Regions from separate parts of the Dickeya sp. CFBP 2040 genome, predicted to be linked through region 1. Evidence: predicted binding sites of a transcription regulator. Region 1 holds the regulator's gene; each other region holds the start of a gene.
What was found. Region 1 encodes CRP, which controls carbon source genes, mostly activating them, when cyclic AMP is high. Its sites were predicted from a motif close to ATGTGANNNNNNTCACAT; they were not measured.

Region 1 (6,635 bases):
GAAAAAGCGCGACTGGTGCTGGCGCTGATCGTCTGGCAACGTCCTAATCTGTTGCTGCTCGACGAACCAACCAACCATCTGGATCTCGACATGCGTCAGGCGCTGACTGAAGCGTTGATCGACTTCGAAGGGGCGCTGGTGGTGGTGTCTCATGATCGTCACCTGATCCGATCCACCACCGACGATCTCTATCTGGTGCACGATGGCAAGGTTGAACCGTTTGACGGCGATCTGGAAGATTATCAGCAATGGCTGCTGGATGCGCAGAAGCAGGATAACGCCACGGAATCCGCCCCTAAGGACAACACCGCCAACAGCGCTCAGTCGAGAAAGGATCAGAAACGACGCGACGCCGAGCTACGCGCACTCACCCAGCCGCTGCGCAAACAGATTACCCAACTGGAACAGCAGATGGAAAAACTGCAAGCGGCGCTGACGGCGGTGGAAGAACGCCTCGCCGACAGCGGGCTTTATGACGCCAGCCGTAAAAACGAGCTGACCGAATGCCTGCAACAGCAAAGCACGACAAAAACAAGCCTGGAAAACGCCGAAATGGCCTGGCTGGATGCGCAGGAACAGTTGGAACAACTGCTGCGCGACGCGGAGAGTCAGGGGTAAACGTCTGCTCCATGTTCGAACGGCGGGCGGAACAGCCCGCCGTTATTCCATTATGCCCAACCATTAATATTCAACCATCAATGCCAGATCATCAGCACGCAGGTCGCCGTCAGTATCCCCATGGCGAGATTGAACAGCTTCCAGGCGCGCGGACTTTGCAGCAACCGACCGATCATCACGCCAAATCCCAGCCAGATAATCCCGGCGACAAAATTCACGCTCACCATCGCAACGCTGATAGCCACGACCGATCCAACATATCCTTCCCCCGCCAGACTGAATCCCGCTACCGCGCCCAGCGTCATCAGCCAGGCTTTCGGATTAAGAAACTGCAACAATCCCCCCTGATACAGTAGGATTGGTGTCGGCGGTGCGGTATCGGTATCCAGTTTTTCGTACGCTGCGGTGGCAATTTTCCACGATAACCACAGCAGGTAGGCGCTACCCAGCACCTTCAGCGCCAGATGCAGCGACGGATAGAGCAGAATCAGGCTACCCAGCCCCAACGCCACCAGCAGCAGCATACTCTGCATACCGAGCATGATGCCCAGCATCAACGGCATAGAACGTAATACGCCAAAATTGGCTGCTGAGGCTGTAAGTAGCATATTATTAGGTCCGGGCGTAATGGCAGCAACCCACAAAAAACCGAGCATTGAAAGAAACAGACTGGCGTGCTCCATGAAACGGCAATCCTTTAACAGGTATCAATTTGGCATGAAACCATCAAGCTAACAGCGCACCACAGCATAGACAAGTTTTTCACCCGGCACGCCCTTATCAGGGACGTTGTTTCACCATGACAAATTGAGCGCCACACTGTTTATGAACCGGATTTCACACCACCACCTGCCGTTCCAGCCCCTGACGGGGGGCAGTAACCCTCATCTGCAAACCATGCTGCCGCGTCTGTTACGCCGCCGCCCGGCACTCCAGCCGCACTGGCAAACACTGACCCTGCCGGATGGCGATTTCGTTGAGCTGGCCTGGAGCGAAGACCCCATAGCGGCACGTCACAAGCCGCGCGTGGTGCTGTTCCACGGACTGGAAGGCAGCTTCCACAGCCCTTACGCTCACGGCATGATGGCGGCCTGCCAGCAACGCGGCTGGCTCACGGTAGTGATGCACTTTCGCGGTTGCGGCGGGCAACCCAATCGTATGGCGCGCTCTTATCACGCCAGCGAAACCGAAGACGCACACTATTTTGTGCATTGGCTACATCAGACGTTAGGCCCGGCGCCCACGGTAGCCGTAGGGATTTCTCTGGGTGGCAATATGCTGGCCTGCCTGCTGGCGCGTCAGGGGGAATCCAGCCCGTTGGATGCGGCGGCGGTAGTTTCCGCCCCCTTGATGATGGAATCCTGTAGTGTTCGACTGGAACTAGGCTTCTCGCGCATCTATCAGTTCTATCTGCTTAACTGTCTACGCCGCAGCGCGTTACGCAAGCTGGCGATCTACCCTGACAGCCTGCCAATCTCCGCCGAACGGTTACGTCAGGTACATCGACTGCGGGAGTTTGATGAACTTATCACCTCAAAACTGCACGGTTTTGCCGATGCAACGGATTATTACCGGCGCAGTAGCGCATTACCGAAGCTGGCGGAGATTCGCCGGCCATTGCTGGTGGTTCACGCCAAAGACGACCCCTTTATGACACCGGAGGCGATACCGGACATCTCGCAGTTGCCGGACAATATTCATTATTACCTGACGGAACACGGCGGCCATGTCGGTTTCGTCGGCGGCACCTGGCGCAAACCACACCTCTGGCTTGAACAGTGCGTTCCTGACTGGCTGAGCACCTATCTGGAAAAAAACCGGGAGCTAAAACGATGATCATTCCCTGGCAAGAACTGGCAGCGGAAACACTGCAAAATCTGATTGAATCGTTCATCTTGCGTGAAGGCACCGACTATGGCGAGCAGGAATGCACGCTGGAAGACAAAGTGGCGGAGGTACGCCAGCAACTGGAGCAAGGCGAGGTGGTGCTGGTGTGGTCGGAATTGCATGAAACCGTCAATATCATGCCCCGCCGTCAGCTCAGCGGCGGTGAACGATATCACCCCTGAATCAATCGTTTGAAAACGTAAATTGGCGTGTCACTGCGGTATAAACATGCTAACAATGATCAAATATCTCTGACCAGAGTTGGCATCCGTCGCCGGAGATTGTCCCATTCACCGGAAGTTACACACCAATTCACCGGAGGTTACACACCATGTCGCACCAACATCCGATTATCGCGGTCACCGGCTCCAGCGGTGCAGGGACCACAACTACCAGTCTGGCGTTTCGTAAAATCTTCCAGCAATTGAATCTTCGCGCCGCGCTGGTGGATGGCGACAGTTATCACCGCTATACCCGACCGGAAATGGATATGGCGATCCGCAAGGCACGGGACCTGGGGCGTCACATCAGTTATTTTGGGCCGGAAGCCAATGACTTCTGCCAACTGGAAAACACCTTTATCGAATACGGTCGTAGTGGCACCGGGCAGACCCGCAAATACCTGCACACTTACGACGAAGCCATTCCCTACAATCAGGTCCCAGGCACCTTTACCCCTTGGGAACCAATACCAGAGCCGACCGACCTGTTGTTCTACGAGGGGCTACATGGCGGCGTGGTGACTGCTCAGCATAATGTGGCGCAGCACGTTGATCTGCTGGTCGGCGTGGTGCCGATAGTCAACCTGGAGTGGATTCAGAAGCTGGTGCGTGATATCAACGAACGCGGCCACTCCCGCGAAGCGGTCATGGATTCCGTTGTGCGGTCGATGGAAGATTACATCACCCATATCACCCCACAGTTTTCTCGTACCCACATCAACTTCCAGCGCGTGCCAACGGTAGATACCTCTAACCCGTTTGCCGCCAAAGCCATTCCGTCGATGGACGAAAGTTTTGTGGTGATCCACTTTCAGGGCCTGGACCATATTGACTACCCCTACCTGCTGGCGATGTTGCAGGGCTCGTTCATTTCTCACATCAATACGCTGGTGGTGCCGGGCGGTAAAATGGGGCTGGCGATGGAGCTTATCATGACGCCACTGGTGCAGCGGCTAATGGAAGGCAATCACATTGATTAAGCGATGCGACGGATTAAGCGGTGCGGCGGTTAAGTGAAAGACTCGCCGCCGCGTGCCGGCCCGTTAATCAAGCGCGATCACTTCATGACTGTGGGTTACCTTAACCGCTTTTTCCAACATCAGCGCCACAGAGCAGTATTTTTCAGCCGACAACGACACCGCACGTTCGACAACCTTATCGTTCAATCCTTTGCCGGTAACGATAAAGTGCAGATTGATGGCAGTGAACAGGCGCGGCGCTTCTTCACGACGTTCCGAGGTCAGGCGAACCTCGCAGTCTGCCACATCATGACGACCTTTTTGCAGAATAGACACCACATCAATGGCGCTACATCCACCTGCTGCCATCAGCACCATTTCCATCGGACTGGGCGCTTTATCACCAGCGTTGCCATCCATCAGCAGTTGATGCCCGGAAGCGGACTCGCCAAGAAACGTTAACCCTTCAACCCATTTCACCCGAGCCTGCATAATTTTGTCCTCAATCAATTATTTTTGAAATTTTACACCGCTTATGTATAAAAAAGCCTGATAATCAGAGCTTAATCATGCTGAAGCGAGACAACACGAGACACTACTCTCAACCTGTGTTACAAACAAAAGCGTAAGCCGATGTGTATTGCGTCTCTGCCTGACCTGCCACCGGCTTGCTGGCGTCATCTGATAGACAGCCTCAGTATATTTCCTGACGTCATTCCGCCAGGACGGAATTGAATTATAACTATGTTATCACGCCGTACAGGGAACTCTGAGCCCTGTGATTTGCGCAGTGAATTAACAACAGAGGATAACAGCGAATGGTTCTCGGCAAACCGCAAACAGACCCGACTCTCGAATGGTTCCTTTCTCATTGCCACATTCACAAGTACCCATCGAAGAGCACCCTGATTCATCAGGGTGAAAAAGCAGAGACGCTTTACTACATCGTGAAAGGCTCGGTTGCCGTGCTGATCAAGGATGAAGAAGGCAAGGAAATGATTCTGTCTTATCTGAATCAAGGCGATTTTATTGGAGAACTTGGCTTATTCGAAGACGGACAGGAACGCAGTGCGTGGGTTCGGGCAAAAACAGCCTGCGAAGTCGCTGAGATTTCTTATAAAAAATTCCGCCAGCTCATTCAGGTCAACCCGGATATTCTGATGCGGTTGTCCTCGCAGATGGCGCGGCGCTTGCAGGTGACTTCGCAGAAAGTCGGCAATCTGGCGTTCCTCGACGTAACCGGTCGTATCGCACAAACTCTGCTCAATTTGGCTAAACAGCCGGACGCCATGACTCACCCGGATGGTATGCAGATCAAGATCACCCGTCAGGAAATCGGCCAAATTGTTGGCTGTTCCCGCGAAACGGTGGGTCGTATCCTGAAGATGCTGGAAGATCAGAACTTGATCTCCGCACACGGTAAAACCATCGTCGTGTACGGCACTCGCTGATTTATCATCAGTTGGATTGTTGGATTGAAAAGAGCGTGCCATGGCACGCTCTTTTCGTTTCAGTCGGTTCAGTCGTTTCAGTCGAAGGCAACAGCGATTACGCGCCCTTCACCACCTGCGCTACCGCTTTTGCAAACAGCGCCATTCCCTGATCGATCTCTTCCGGGGTAATCACCAGCGACGGCACAAAACGGATGACGTCCGGCCCCGCCACCAGAATCATCAACCCCAGTTCCGCCGATGCCGCCAGGAAGTCACGGGCGCGGCCATGCCAGACCGGTTTCAGTTGTGCGCCCAGTAACAGCCCCATGCCGCGGATTTCATCGAAAATATCGTACTGTGTGTTGATCTGCTCCAGCGCGGACACAAAGCGCGCGTGGCGATCCATCACGCCGGACAGCACTTCCGGCGTATTGATCACATCCAGCGCCGCTTCCGCCACCGCACAGGCCAGCGGATTGCCACCGTAAGTCGTGCCATGCGTACCGACCGCCATCACTGATGCAATCTCTTCCGTGGTCAGCATCGCGCTAATCGGGAAACCGCCGCCCAGCGCTTTAGCGGTGGTCAAAATGTCTGGCGTGATGCCGTAATGCATATAAGAGAACAGTTTACCGCTGCGGCCCATACCACACTGCACTTCATCAAACACCAGCAGCGCCTGATACTGGTCGCACAGTTCGCGCACACCGTTGAGGAAAGCTGGCGTAGCTGGCGTGATGCCGCCTTCGCCCTGAATCGGCTCCAGCACCACTGCGCAGGTGTGATCGTCCATCACCGCTTTTACCGCATCCAGATCGTTGAACGGCACATGCACGATATCCGCCGGTTTCGGGCCGAAGCCATCGGCGTATTTCGGCTGACCGCCGACAGATACGGTAAACAGCGTACGGCCATGAAACGATTGGTAAAACGAAATGATTTTGGTTTTGTACGGGCTATGGCGGGTAATGGCGTAATGCCGTGCCAGTTTGAACGCCGCTTCATTAGCTTCCGCGCCGGAGTTGGCGAAAAATACGCGGTCGGCAAAGGTGGCATTGATCAGTTTGGTAGCCAGACGCAGCGCTGGCTCGTTGGTGAATACGTTGCTGGTGTGCCACAGGGTTTCACCCTGTTCTTTCAACGCCGCCACCAGTGCCGGATGGCAATGCCCCAGCGCCGTTACCGCGATGCCGCCGGAAAAATCGATATATTCTTTGCCCTGCTGATCCCAGACACGGCTCCCTTTGCCTTTTACCGGCACAAACTGCGCGGGTGCATAAACCGGAAGAATTACCTTATCGTAAGTATCCCGTGTTACTGCTGCTTTCTCTGTCGCCATTTGCTGCCCCGTTGTCATATCCCGTAGTGTGGAGTGAAGATCTTAAGTGAAAATATAATCAATAAATATGCATAAAAAATCAAAAATAGGCAATCGTTAATCTGATATGCCCAGATTTGAGTCCGCTATCTGATTATAAATAAAGGAAATTTTTCAGCAGTTGATGCCCCTGCTGGCT
Region 2 (6,635 bases), on a different contig from region 1:
CTTTATTTCCAGTGCTATCTACACCACGCTGATTACCCTGGGTTCCCAGCAGACCAAAGTGCCGTCGCCGAAACTGGTGAATTTCATTCTGACCTGCGGAACGGTTGGGACCATGCTGACCTTTATCGTCACCGGGCCTATTGTGCAGCACTTTGGCGTACATGCCGCACTGGTGACCGCCAACGGCCTGTACTTTGTGGTGTTCGTTATGTGCTTCCTGCTGGGGCTGGTGACGCGTCACCGTCTGCACGGGCATGAGGCTGCCGCGCATTAATCAGCGATGACTGGTGAATCAGCGATGATTTGCGGCAATCAATGATGTTAAAAGTCAATGATGTTAGAGGGGCATCCTGCGGGGTGCCCTTTTACATTATGGCTGCCTGTAGACGAGTATATTGACGGAGTGAGGCGATGCCTGGCGTGAATCACCAATTTCCCTTTTCGTTGTGGTGGAAAATGGCGGCTGTAAACAGGTAAAGCTGCTACATCGTGTGAGCTGGGGAAGATAAAACCGTCCTGATGAAGAAAAAAGCCTGCTATCCGGCCTGCATGTTAGCAGGTTAGTACGTCTTTTCCGCTTGCTGTTCCATGTGCAATCGGCTGGGTTTTCATGTACATTTGTAAACATCTTTTCTTTGCCTTTTTGAGCTAACGCATTGATTAATATGTTTTATGTTCGGCAGGCAACTATTCAATCCGATCTGGAGTAAAGCATGTCCTCTCGTAAAGAACTTGCCAATGCTATCCGTGCGTTGAGTATGGATGGCGTGCAGAAGGCCAAATCTGGTCACCCTGGCGCACCGATGGGTATGGCGGATATCGCTGAAGTGTTGTGGCGTGACCACCTGAATCACAACCCGGCTAACCCGAACTGGGCCAACCGCGACCGTTTTGTGCTGTCCAACGGTCATGCATCCATGCTGATTTACAGCCTGCTGCACCTGACTGGTTATGATTTGCCGATTGAAGAACTGAAAAATTTCCGTCAGTTGCATTCCAAAACGCCGGGTCACCCGGAAGTGGGCTATACGCCGGGCGTAGAAACGACCACTGGTCCGCTGGGCCAGGGGATCGCCAACGCGGTGGGTATGGCGATTGCCGAACGTACGCTGGCGGCGCAATTTAACCGTCCGGGGCACAACATCGTTGACCACCACACCTACGTATTCCTGGGTGATGGCTGCATGATGGAAGGGATCTCACATGAGGTCTGTTCACTGGCGGGTACCCTGAAACTGGGTAAACTGATCGCGTTCTACGATGATAACGGCATCTCCATCGACGGTCACATTGAAGGCTGGTTTACTGATGACACCGCTGCCCGTTTTGAGTCCTACGGCTGGCACGTGATTCGTGGCATTGATGGTCATGATGCTGATGCCATCCAGCGCGCCATCAAAGAAGCGCAGAGCGTCACCGACAAACCGTCGCTGCTGCTGTGTAAAACCGTGATCGGTTTCGGTTCGCCGAACAAAGCCGGTACCCATGATTCCCACGGCGCACCGCTGGGCGATGCTGAAGTGGCTGCCACCCGCGAACAGTTGGGCTGGAAATATGGTCCATTCGACATCCCGGCTGATATCTATGCCGCCTGGGATGCCCGCCAGACTGGTCAGAGTAAAGAAGCGGCCTGGCAGCAGGCATTTAATGCTTACGCCAGCGCTTATCCTGAACTGGCTGGCGAATTCACCCGTCGCGTGAGCGGCGAGCTGCCGGCGAATTGGCAGGCAGAGTCGGCTAAGGTTATCGAACAGTTGCAGGCTAATCCGGCCAAGATCGCCAGCCGTAAAGCCTCGCAGAATGCGCTGGAAGCCTATGGCAAGCTGCTGCCGGAATTCCTGGGCGGTTCTGCCGACCTGGCGCCAAGTAACCTGACCATTTGGTCTGGCTCCAAAGCGCTGAATGAAGACCCGGCTGGCAACTACATCCACTACGGGGTGCGCGAATTCGGCATGACTGCCATCGCCAACGGTATCTCGCTGCATGGCGGCTTCGTACCATACACCGCCACCTTCCTGATGTTCGTCGAATATGCCCGTAACGCGGTGCGTATGGCGGCGTTGATGAAAGTGCGCAGCATCTATGTCTACACCCATGACTCCATCGGTCTGGGCGAAGATGGCCCGACTCATCAGCCGGTAGAACAACTGGCCAGCCTGCGCGTCACGCCGAACATGAGCACCTGGCGTCCGGCGGATCAGGTAGAAACCGCGGTAGCTTGGAAATACGCTATTGAACGTAAAGACGGCCCGACTGCGCTGATTCTGTCTCGTCAGAATCTGGCGCAGCAGGAGCGCACGGCTCAGCAGCTGGCCGATGTCGCCAAAGGCGCTTATGTGCTGAAGGACTGTGGCGGCCAGCCGCAGCTGATTTTTATCGCTACCGGTTCCGAAGTCGAACTGGCAGTTGCTGCTTGGCAGAAGCTGACCGATGAGGGCGTCAAAGCGCGCGTGGTGTCCATGCCGTCTACGGATGTATTCGACAAACAGGATGCAGCCTATCGTGAAGCGGTATTGCCGTCTGCTGTCACTGCCCGCGTGGCTATCGAAGCCGGGATTGCTGACTACTGGTACAAGTATGTTGGCCTGAATGGCGCGATTGTGGGTATGGAAAGCTTCGGCGAATCTGCACCGGCGGAAAAACTGTTCGAGGTATTTGGCTTCACAACCGACAACGTGGTGGCGAAGGCAAAAGCACTGCTGAAATAAGCAGAGCACGCTGTTAGCTATGTTTGTAAGGTCGGGATTGTCTCCCGGCCTTTTTTGATCCCGCTAGTTTGGGGTTAACACATGGGTTGAACAAACTGTGCGGTAATTATTTGACGCGGATCACTCTTCTGGCATCCACCCTGCCGCCATATTTCTTTTGCCTGGCAATTCGTTTATGCTAGCTGAAGCGTTTCAGTTGTTGGTGTGACGGCGTTTAGTCATCAAGCTCAAGCCAGAGTGGCGGTGCAACACACCGCGTATAACAAGCGGTTTATTCCTGACGACGTACTGATTATTCTATGATGCGCAGTGCTGTTATCACTCTACACAGGGAATTTCATGACAATCCGTATTGCGATAAATGGCTTTGGTCGCATAGGTCGTAGCGTATTGCGCGCGTTGTATGAGTCCGGTCGGCGAGCCGAAATTACGGTGGTGGCGATTAATGAGTTGGCCAACGCCGAAGGGATTGCTCATCTACTCAAGTATGATAGTAGTCATGGTCGTTTTTCATGGGATGTGCGTCAGGAATGCGATCGTTTGTCGGTAGGGGATGACACTATCCGCTTGTTGCATGAACCGGATCTCCGCGCACTCCCGTGGGGAGAGCTTGGCGTTGATATCGTGCTGGATTGCAGCGGTGTGTTCGGCAACCGCGCCGATGGTGAAGCTCATCTGGCGGCGGGGGCGAAAAAAGTGCTGTTCTCCCACCCCGGCGCGCCGGATCTTGACGCCACCATTGTGTACGGTGTGAATCATCAGGATCTGCAACGGGTTCACCGTTTGGTATCCAACGCCTCCTGCACCACCAACTGTATTATTCCGATTATCAAGCTGCTGGACGATGCCTACGGCATTGAGAGCGGCACCGTGACGACGATCCATGCATCGATGAACGACCAGCCGGTGATTGATGCTTATCATCACGATCTGCGACGCACGCGCGCAGCCAGTCAGTCGATAATCCCGGTGGATACCAAACTGGCGGTGGGCATTACCCGCTTCTTTCCGAAATTCGAAGACCGTTTTGAGGCGATTTCGGTGCGGGTACCAACCATCAATGTAACGGCCATTGATCTTAGCGTCAGTGTGCAAAATGCAGTAAATGTAAGTGAAATCAATACGCTGTTTCGCCAATCAGCGCAGAATACATTTCGTGGTATAGTTGACTATACCGATTTGCCGTTGGTTTCCGTGGATTTCAATCACGACCCGCATAGTGCGATAGTGGATGGGACACAAACCCGGGTCAGCGGAGGGCATCTGATCAAGACGTTGGTCTGGTGTGATAACGAATGGGGCTTTGCCAACCGGATGTTGGATACAACACGAGCGATGGCGGCCTGCGGTTTCTGATAGGCGGTGCCGGAAGACCGGCGCCTCACTCAAGCAACTTTAAACAGAATCAACAAGAGGATTCACCATGGCTGTAATTAAGATGACCGATCTGGATCTGGCTGGCAAACGCGTGCTGATCCGTGCGGATCTGAATGTGCCGGTTAAAGATGGCAAAGTGACGTCTGACGCCCGCATCCGCGCTTCTCTGCCGACCATTGAAATCGCCCTGAAGCAGGGTGCCCGCGTGATGGTGACATCCCACCTGGGTCGTCCGACCGAAGGCGAGTACAACGAAGAATTCTCCTTGCTGCCGGTAGTGAACTACCTGAAAGATCACCTGTCTTCACCAGTGCGTCTGGCGAAAGATTATCTGGATGGCGTTGACGTAGCAGAAGGCGAACTGGTGGTGTTGGAAAACGTTCGCTTCAACAAGGGTGAGAAGAAAGACGACGAAGTCCTGTCCAAAAAATATGCTGCACTGTGCGATGTGTTCGTGATGGATGCATTCGGCACCGCGCACCGTGCTCAGGCTTCGACCCACGGTGTGGGCAAGTTCGCGCCGATTGCCTGTGCCGGCCCGTTGTTGTCTGATGAACTGGAAGCCCTGGGCAAAGCACTGAGCAACCCGGCTCGTCCGATGGTGGCTATCGTCGGTGGCTCCAAAGTCTCTACCAAGCTGACCGTGCTGGACTCGCTGTCCAAAATTGCTGACCAGTTGATTGTCGGCGGCGGTATCGCTAATACCTTTGTTGCGGCTCAGGGGCATAACGTCGGCAAATCGCTGTACGAAGCGGAACTGATTCCGGAAGCGAAAAAACTGCTGGAAACCTGCGATATTCCGGTGCCGAGCGATGTGCGTGTTGCTACAGAATTCTCCGAAACTGCCACTGCAACATTGAAATCCGTTACCGCCATTAAAGATGATGAACAGATTCTGGATCTGGGCGATGTGTCTGCTGATCGTCTGGCTGAGATTCTGAAAAACGCCAAGACGATTCTGTGGAACGGCCCGGTTGGTGTATTCGAGTTCCCGAATTTCCGCAAAGGTACGGAAATCGTGGCGAATGCCATTGCCAACAGCGACGCGTTCTCTATTGCCGGCGGCGGCGACACACTGGCAGCTATCGATCTGTTCGGCATTGCCGACAAGATCTCCTATATTTCTACTGGCGGCGGCGCGTTCCTGGAGTTTGTGGAAGGCAAAAAACTGCCGGCGGTGGTAATGCTGGAAGAACGCGCTCGTCAGTAAGCGGTTTTTAATCCGTTATCCGAAGCGGGAGCGCCTCCCGCTTCCTGGTTCCCGGTTTAGGTCGGGTAACCGCAGCAATGAATCGTAGTAATGCCGGTAATCACTGTATTGCCGGTAATAAATGAGTAACAGACAAATCTCAAACCTTCCACGGCCAACGAAACAGGACGCGTGACATGTCTAAAATCTTTGATTTCGTAAAACCTGGTGTCATCACGGGTGATGATGTTCAGAAAGTATTCGCAATTGCCAAAGAAAATAACTTTGCACTGCCAGCGGTTAACTGCGTCGGTACTGACTCCATTAACGGCGTTCTGGAAGCGGCAGCTAAAGTTCGCGCGCCGGTAATCGTTCAGTTCTCTAACGGTGGTGCGGCGTTTATCGCGGGTAAGGGCCTGAAAGCTGAAGGTCAGCAAGCGGCAATTCTGGGTGCGATTTCTGGCGCTCACCATGTACATCAGATGGCTGCACATTATGGCGTGCCAGTGATTCTGCACACCGACCATTGCGCGAAGAAACTGCTGCCGTGGCTGGACGGTCTGCTGGACGCCGGTGAGAAGCACTATGCCGCTACCGGTAAACCGCTGTTCTCTTCCCACATGATTGACCTGTCTGAAGAGTCGCTGGAAGAAAACATCGAAATTTGCAGCAAGTATCTGGCGCGTATGGCCAAACTGGATATGACGCTTGAAATCGAACTGGGTTGCACCGGCGGTGAAGAAGACGGCGTGGACAATAGCCATCTGGACAACTCCGCGCTGTATACCCAGCCGGAAGACGTAGCTTACGCCTACGAAAAACTGAACGCCATCAGCCCTCGCTTCACTATCGCCGCATCCTTCGGCAACGTACACGGTGTGTACAAGCCGGGTAACGTGCAACTGACGCCGAAAATCCTGCGCAACTCTCAGGAATATGTATCTAAGAAGTTCAATCTGCCGCACAACAGCCTGGATTTCGTATTTCACGGCGGTTCCGGTTCTTCTGCGGAAGAAATCGCCGAAGCAGTTAGCTACGGTGTGGTGAAGATGAATATCGACACCGACACCCAGTGGGCTACCTGGGAAGGCATCCTGAACTACTATAAGAAGAACGAAGGTTATCTGCAGGGTCAGCTGGGCAACCCGGAAGGCGACGACAAGCCGAACAAGAAATACTATGACCCGCGTGTCTGGCTGCGTGCTGGTCAGGCGAGCATGGTGACTCGTCTGGAACAAGCGTTTAAAGAACTGAACGCAGTCGATGTACTGTAATTATCGGACTGCTGTCATTATTCGACAGATAGTTTGACTAAGGCTCCTGCGGGAGCCTTAATTTTATCTGCGCACAGGTAACGCTAG
Region 3 (6,635 bases), on a different contig from region 1:
TTCAGGCACAATGTCGATACCATCGCAGTCGGCATGAAATAAATCATCAGGTTGCCCGGTATCGCCGGGCAACCGTATAGCTATCCTCCACTCTGCGCCCTCCGCACCACGCTCCCCCGTTCCTGCCGCGCCACAAATCCGATTATCGTCCGATAGCCCCTTATTTCGGTTTCGATTATGCTGATGGCGCGCGTTAACTCTGCGGTTCATCGTGCGGATTCATACAGCATTCGCCCCGCCGACAGCACCGAGAAACTCTGTTCACATGAAGGAAGACTATGTTGAAATTCGGCGTATTTTGCGGTTCCGCCCCCGGAAACAATGTGATTTACCAGCAACAAACGCAAGCCCTGATCCGTTATCTGGTCGGCCACAACGCCGGAATTGTCTACGGCGGCGGAAAAGTAGGCCTGATGGGGCTGGTGGCGGATACCGCACTGGCCTGCGGCGGCCAGGTAACCGGGGTTATCCCAAAACATTTGGTGGATAAGGAGCTGGCGCACCCGGCGCTGACCGAACTGGTGATCACCGAAGACATGCACGCACGCAAAGCGAAAATGGCGGCGCTGTCAGACGTGTTTATCGCGCTGCCGGGCGGTGCCGGTACGCTGGAAGAGATCATCGAACAGTGGACCTGGGCGCAGTTGGGCCTGCACCACAAAGCCTGCATCCTGTTCAACGTCAACGGTTACTATGACGGCTTTATCGATTTTGTCACCCGAACCGTTCAGGATGGCTTCATGAAGCAGGATTATCTCGACATGCTGATCATTTCAGACCATCCCGAAACGGTGCTGGACAAGGCGCTGTCTTATCAGCCGCCCAAAGCCAAGTGGGATAAATAACCGTATCGACAGGCGAAAACCGCCGCTCAGCGGTCTGCCACGTTGACCAGTTGCAACGTAAACGGCTGCGCCCGCAACTGACGTTCCACCTCCGGCGACAATGCGCTGTCGGTGATGATATCGGTCAGTTCAGACAACGGCGACACGCAAAACAGCGAGTAAGCGCCATATTTGCTGCTGTCAGCCAGTAACACCCGGCGGCTGGCGTTCATGCCCAGATCCTGCTTGATGCCGGCTTTTTCTTCGGTGGGTGTGGTGACGCCTTTCTCCAGACTCCAGGAGTTGCAGCTGATAAATGCAATATCCGGATAGATACTGCGCAGTAAACGGCGGCCATGCTCACCGATGCACGACTGGCTGCTGTCGTCGATACGTCCGCCGATGATCGTCACTTCAATCTGTTTGAACTCTGAGAGAAACAACGCTATCTGCAAATCGGCGGTAATCACCCGCAGCGGCAGATGCGTCAGGTTGCGCGCCAGCTCCAGCATGGTGGTGCCGGCATCCAGCACCACTGCGTTGCCCGGCTGCACCAGCGTGGCCGCCTGTCGCGCGATGGCTTGTTTCTCCACCAGGCTACGTTGCAGCTTTTCATTGGTGGTCGGCTGAGAAGGGATAAAGCGATTAAGCGTCACCCCGCCGTGGCTACGGCTGATGACGCCCTGCTCGTCGAGCTTGATCAAATCGCGGCGAATCGTCGCCGGGGACGCATCAATAACCGTCACAAGTTCATCCACCGTCACCAGATTATGGCTTTTCAGATAATCCAGAATCTGATCGAGACGGCTTTGTCCTCTCACTCGTTCTCCAGTTACACGCAACGTATCAGTCAATGTGTACCCCACAACGTATTCAACAGGTTCCCTACCGCAAATTCTATCAGGCTAGTTGCATCGCCAGTTTGATGGAGATCGCCATGCTGTCAGACTTCGCTTTACCTGTCCAGGCGATATCAAACGCAGTGCCATGATCCGCCGAAGTGCGGATAAACGGCAGCCCGGCGGTGATATTCACGCCATCATAAAAGCCCAGCAGCTTGAGTGGAATATGGCCCTGATCGTGGTACATCGCCACTACCATATCGTATTGCCCCTCGTACGCTTGCAGGTAGACGGTATCCGGCGGGCACGGGCCGTAAGCGTCGATGCCTTTGGCTTTCATCGCCTCGATGGACGGGCCAACAATCTTGATCTCTTCGTCGCCGAACAGACCATTTTCGCCCGCGTGCGGGTTCACCCCGGCTACGGCGATGCGCGGCGCCTGATAACCGACGCGTTTCAGGAAAGTATCCGCCATGGCAATCACGGTTTCCACCCGATCACGGTTAAGCGTATCCAGGAATTTACGCAGCGCAATGTGGGTAGTGACGTGAATCACCTTCAGTTTGTCGGTGTACAGCACCATGGCGTAGTCACGGCTGTGGGTCAGCTTCGCCAGCAGTTCAGTATGCCCCGGATAGAGGTGCCCGGCGGAGTGCAACGCTTCCTTGTTAAGCGGCGCGGTGGCGATAGCATGAACCTCACCGGCCATCGCTAATTCGGTCGCACGCTTCACACAACGATACGCCAGATCGCCTGCTTGTGGCTGCACCACCCCTTGCTTCAGGCCTTGCGGGTCGTCCAGCGGTTCGTTGATCACGTTGATAACGCCGGGAGCGAAATGGGCATCGGCAGGACGCTCGATTTCATTGAGCTCCACCTGCGGTACAACACCTAACGCCAGAATACGGCGCAGCGTCTGTACGCAGCCCACCACCACCGCCGGCGCGCCGGACAGTTCACCTTCGGCCAACGATTTGATGATGATTTCCGGACCGATGCCAGCCGGGTCGCCCATGGTTACCGCAATAATTTTACTCACACACGCTCTCCTCAATAAAACGCAATACATTCAGCAGGGTGGCCTCATCGCCAAACCCGCCCGCTTTCGTCATGACAGGAATATCCCCAACCAGACTGTCCAGCAGATGCCCCCAGGGTACACAAGAAGCAATCTGCCCTTTAATGCGAAATCCGCTGGCCTGCAGCGTCGTTGCCGCGGCAATGGCGATATCCCCGCCGGATAAATAGAGTCCGCCCGGCTGCTGACGCTGCACAATGCGCCGCGTCAGTTCCCCCAGTCGGCGACTGATAGTCTCGCCCAGTTGCTGGCGGCTCATGCCGTAGCGCTGGCACAGCGCGTCCACCTCAAATCGCTGGTTATCATCGCGGCAGGTACGAATTACGCAATGGTGACCCGCCGCCAGTTCCACCGCCGCCTGCTGACTGATCTGCACCAGCAAGCTGTCGCCAGCCGCCAGTAATCCGGCAATATCCACATCGATTAGCTGAACATTCGGTCGCTGGCTGACTGCATTAATCTGCAATTGAGCGATTTCACTCATCGAACCAATCACTGCCAGCAAGGCGCGGCAGGAGGCCGGAAACGTCAGATGCTGCGCCAGCGCCTCGCTCAACCCAGCCGAGCCAACCAGCAACGGCTTTTCTGCCAGTTGAGCCGCGGCGTGAATAATATGGTCAAGATCCTGGCGGCACTCAGCATCCAGCACCACCAGCCGCACGCCGCTATCGCTTAGCTGTTGCAGGCGTGTCGCCAGCTTGTCGTCACGAACCTCGTTCAGGGACAGCGTCGTCTGAGACAGTGCCGTCTGTTCTGCCAGACGCTCACCAATGGACGCCGAGCGCACCGGCGTTTTCGGGTCGCTGGCGAATTCGGTGTCGGTCAGCACTCTGCCGTGCACCCATACCTGACCGCCACGAGTGATACGGCCCAGCGCCGGTGCGGCAGGTGCAATCAATGCCAGCGATAAACCCGCTGCGTTGAGCGCGGCTTCAATTTCCGCGCCTGGATTGCCGCGCAGGGTAGAGTCCACCTTTTTGACAATCCAGCCGCGCGCACCGGTTTTGCACCACTGCGCCACCGCTTGCGCGGTGCGCTCCGCCGCCAGTGAAGCCGCGACGGCACGGCTGTCGGTATTCACCACCAGCGCGTCATCCGACTGCCCGGAATGGATCGCCTCGGCGTCAAACATCACATTTACCCGCGCCCCCTGCAGCGCCAGCCCGACGCCCGCATCGTTCGCGCCGGTGAAGTCATCTGCCACCACCATTACCTGGGTCAATTCACGCCCGTCCGGCATAGCCGTTCTCCATCAGTTCCATCACCTGTATTTGATTATATTAAATCACGATTGATTATATGTGAACAAAATCAAATTATTCAAAACCAATTTCACCTATAAATTAGTCCACAGAATGCGAGAAAAACGATTTTTTTCTATCAATAAGTAGATATGTGATTGAAAAAAATCAGACCTATCCAGCTGAAGTCACAGCAAAAAGACAAGGTACCAGTATGAATATCAACAGCACCCTCATCAGCGGTTATCAGGCACTTCAGGATCTGAGTTATCTCCTGCACGGCAGGCAGCACATACTGTTGGTGACGGACAAAAATATCGTGGGGCTGGCCGGGGTACAGGCCCTGATTGCGCAATTAAAGGCAGGCGTGCCGCAACTTTCCCTGATTGATAACGTGCCAGCCGAACCCAGCCAGCATGACGTTGCCGCCGTACTGCAACAGCTGCCGGCCACGCAGCCGGATCTGGTGGTCGGCGTGGGCGGCGGCAGCGTACTGGACGTTGCCAAGCTGCTGTCGCTGCTGTGCTCCGGTGAAGAAGGCATCACGCTCGATAGTTTGCTGGAAGGCCGCAAGCCGACACGACGCACCACCTCGCTGCTGATTCCAACCACTGCGGGCACCGGTTCCGAAGCCACGCCGAATGCCATTTTGGCTATTCCGGAAAAAGAAACCAAAGTCGGGATTATCACCCCGGTGATGCTGCCGGATTACGTGGCGCTGGTGCCGGAGCTGACCACCAGTATGCCGGCGCACATCGCCGCCTCAACCGGCATTGACGCGCTGTGCCACCTGATCGAATGCTTCACCGCCACCATCGCCAACCCGGTGGCCGACAACTATGCGCTGATCGGCATGAAAAAGCTGTTCGCCAACATCGATACCGCGGTGAACGAACCTTCCAATCTGGAAGCGCGCCTGAATATGCTGTGGGCCTCCTACTATGGCGGCGCGTCTATCGCCCACTCCGGCACCCATCTGGTGCACGCCATGTCTTATCCGTTAGGCGGCAAATACCACATTCCACACGGGGTGGCGAACGCCATTTTGCTGGCGCCTTGTATGCGCTTTGTTCAACACGCTGCGGCGGAAAAATTCGCGCAAGCCTATGACCTGCTGCCGGATGCCAACCCGTCGCTCACCACCGAACAAAAAGCCGCCGCATTGGTGGACTACTTCACCGCGCTGGTGAAACGCCTGAATCTGCCATCTTCGCTGCAGCAACTGGGGATAAGCCCGGATCACCTGCCGTATCTGGTGGAATCCGCACTGCAGGTACAGCGGCTGATGAAAAACGTCCCGACTACCGTGACGGCACAAGACGTTCACGCCATTTATTCAACGCTGTTTTAACCGTGGGTTTTCACCATTTGTTTTAACAAATGGTTGAACTACGTGTTTAACAACGTCGCTCTGGATGATGAAGATAACGAGGAACAATAACGATGACTAAAGCGATTACAGGCGTATTGACAGCAATCGTCACGCCTTTTGACCATCAGGGGGAGTTCAGCCCCGCCGCCATGCGCCAGCAGGTTCAACGCCAGATGCGCTACGGCAACGGCATTTTCTGTAACGGCACCAACGGTGAATTCTTTGTATTGCACACCGATGAGAAAGTGGCCGTTACCGAAACTTGCGTCAATGAAGCCGCAGGTAAGGTGCCGGTCGTCGCACATATCGGCGAAATCTCTACCCGCGAAACCATCAAGCTCGGCAAACGCATCGCTGCGCTGGGCGTGGATGCGGTATCCGTGATCACCCCGTATTTCGTGCCGCTCAAACAAAGCGAGCTGATCGACCACTACCGTGCCGTGGCAGACGCGCTGCCGGTGCCGGTGTTCATGTACAACATTCCGGCTCGTACCGGCAATACGCTGCAACCGGAAACGGTGCGGACTCTGGCCGAGCACCCGAACATCATCGGCATCAAGGACAGCGCCGGCAGCTACGAAAGCCTGAGCGGTTTCCTGCAGGCCGTGAAAGATATGCCGAACTGCGACGTGCTCAACGGCCCGGATTCGCTGATCCATCAGGGGTTTGTCGATGGTTGTTCCGCCTGTATTTCCGGTCTTGCCAACGTGGCGCCCAAAGCCATCAGCGAGATCTGGCATCGCTTCCACGCCGGAGATATTGAAGGCTCCCGTCAGGCGCAGGAACAGGTGAGTGAACTGCGTAAAACGCTCTACGCGGTAGCGTTCTCACCTGCTGTGGTGAAAAAAGCGCTGGTACTGATGGGGCAGGACGTGGGCGTCAGCCGCTACCCGATTGCGTTCTCAGCACAAGACGAAGAGACCATTCGCGCCATCATCGCACCGTTCGCTGAGTGAATAAAAACAAACTTCTACAGCTACAGGATCGAAAACCATGAACCATTTTGATCTGACAGACACACTGATTATCGTTGGGATAATTGTGTGCTATATCGCCCTCACCTCCTGGCTAACCCTGCGCCTGCGCAGTAACTCCAACGCGGAGTTCATGGAAGGCTCACGCGCGCTGCCGGCCTTTATCGTCGGCATCCTGCTGATGACCGAATTTATCGGCGCCAAGTCTACGGTCGGTACCTCGCAAGCCGCCTTTGAAAGCGGTATCGCGGCCTCCTGGTCGGTGATCGGCGCCGCCATCGGCTTCCTGCTGTTCGGGATGATT

Region 2: epd (erythrose-4-phosphate dehydrogenase) is a predicted target of CRP. The motif match lies at 2,817-2,834, and genes of this name have one in related genera.
Region 3: Dpoa2040_RS12515 (iron-containing alcohol dehydrogenase) is a predicted target of CRP. The motif match lies at 4,044-4,061, and genes of this name have one in related genera.

Annotation. Positions count from the first base shown of each region.
Region 1 covers NZ_JAAVXH010000096.1:19,068-25,702, forward strand. Annotated here, with positions in the region: gene Dpoa2040_RS14665 (ABC transporter ATP-binding protein) at 1-618, shown strand, start outside; gene Dpoa2040_RS14670 (LysE family translocator) at 696-1,301, opposite strand; gene Dpoa2040_RS14675 (hydrolase) at 1,444-2,454, shown strand; gene Dpoa2040_RS14680 (YheU family protein) at 2,451-2,687, shown strand; gene Dpoa2040_RS14685 (phosphoribulokinase) at 2,837-3,706, shown strand; gene Dpoa2040_RS14690 (OsmC family protein) at 3,770-4,177, opposite strand; gene crp (cAMP-activated global transcriptional regulator CRP) at 4,504-5,136, shown strand; gene Dpoa2040_RS14700 (aspartate aminotransferase family protein) at 5,234-6,457, opposite strand; gene Dpoa2040_RS14705 (aminodeoxychorismate synthase component II) at 6,591-6,635, opposite strand, start outside.
Region 2 covers NZ_JAAVXH010000087.1:325,938-332,572, reverse strand. Annotated here, with positions in the region: gene tsgA (MFS transporter TsgA) at 1-274, shown strand, start outside; gene tkt (transketolase) at 714-2,708, shown strand; gene epd (erythrose-4-phosphate dehydrogenase) at 3,048-4,064, shown strand; gene pgk (phosphoglycerate kinase) at 4,132-5,295, shown strand; gene fbaA (class II fructose-bisphosphate aldolase) at 5,472-6,548, shown strand.
Region 3 covers NZ_JAAVXH010000087.1:174,063-180,697, forward strand. Annotated here, with positions in the region: gene Dpoa2040_RS12490 (metal ABC transporter substrate-binding protein) at 1-42, shown strand, start outside; gene Dpoa2040_RS12495 (TIGR00730 family Rossman fold protein) at 279-845, shown strand; gene Dpoa2040_RS12500 (DeoR/GlpR family DNA-binding transcription regulator) at 872-1,690, opposite strand; gene Dpoa2040_RS12505 (D-threonate 4-phosphate dehydrogenase) at 1,725-2,705, opposite strand; gene Dpoa2040_RS12510 (four-carbon acid sugar kinase family protein) at 2,698-3,984, opposite strand; gene Dpoa2040_RS12515 (iron-containing alcohol dehydrogenase) at 4,200-5,336, shown strand; gene Dpoa2040_RS12520 (dihydrodipicolinate synthase family protein) at 5,429-6,313, shown strand; gene Dpoa2040_RS12525 (sodium:solute symporter family protein) at 6,351-6,635, shown strand, end outside.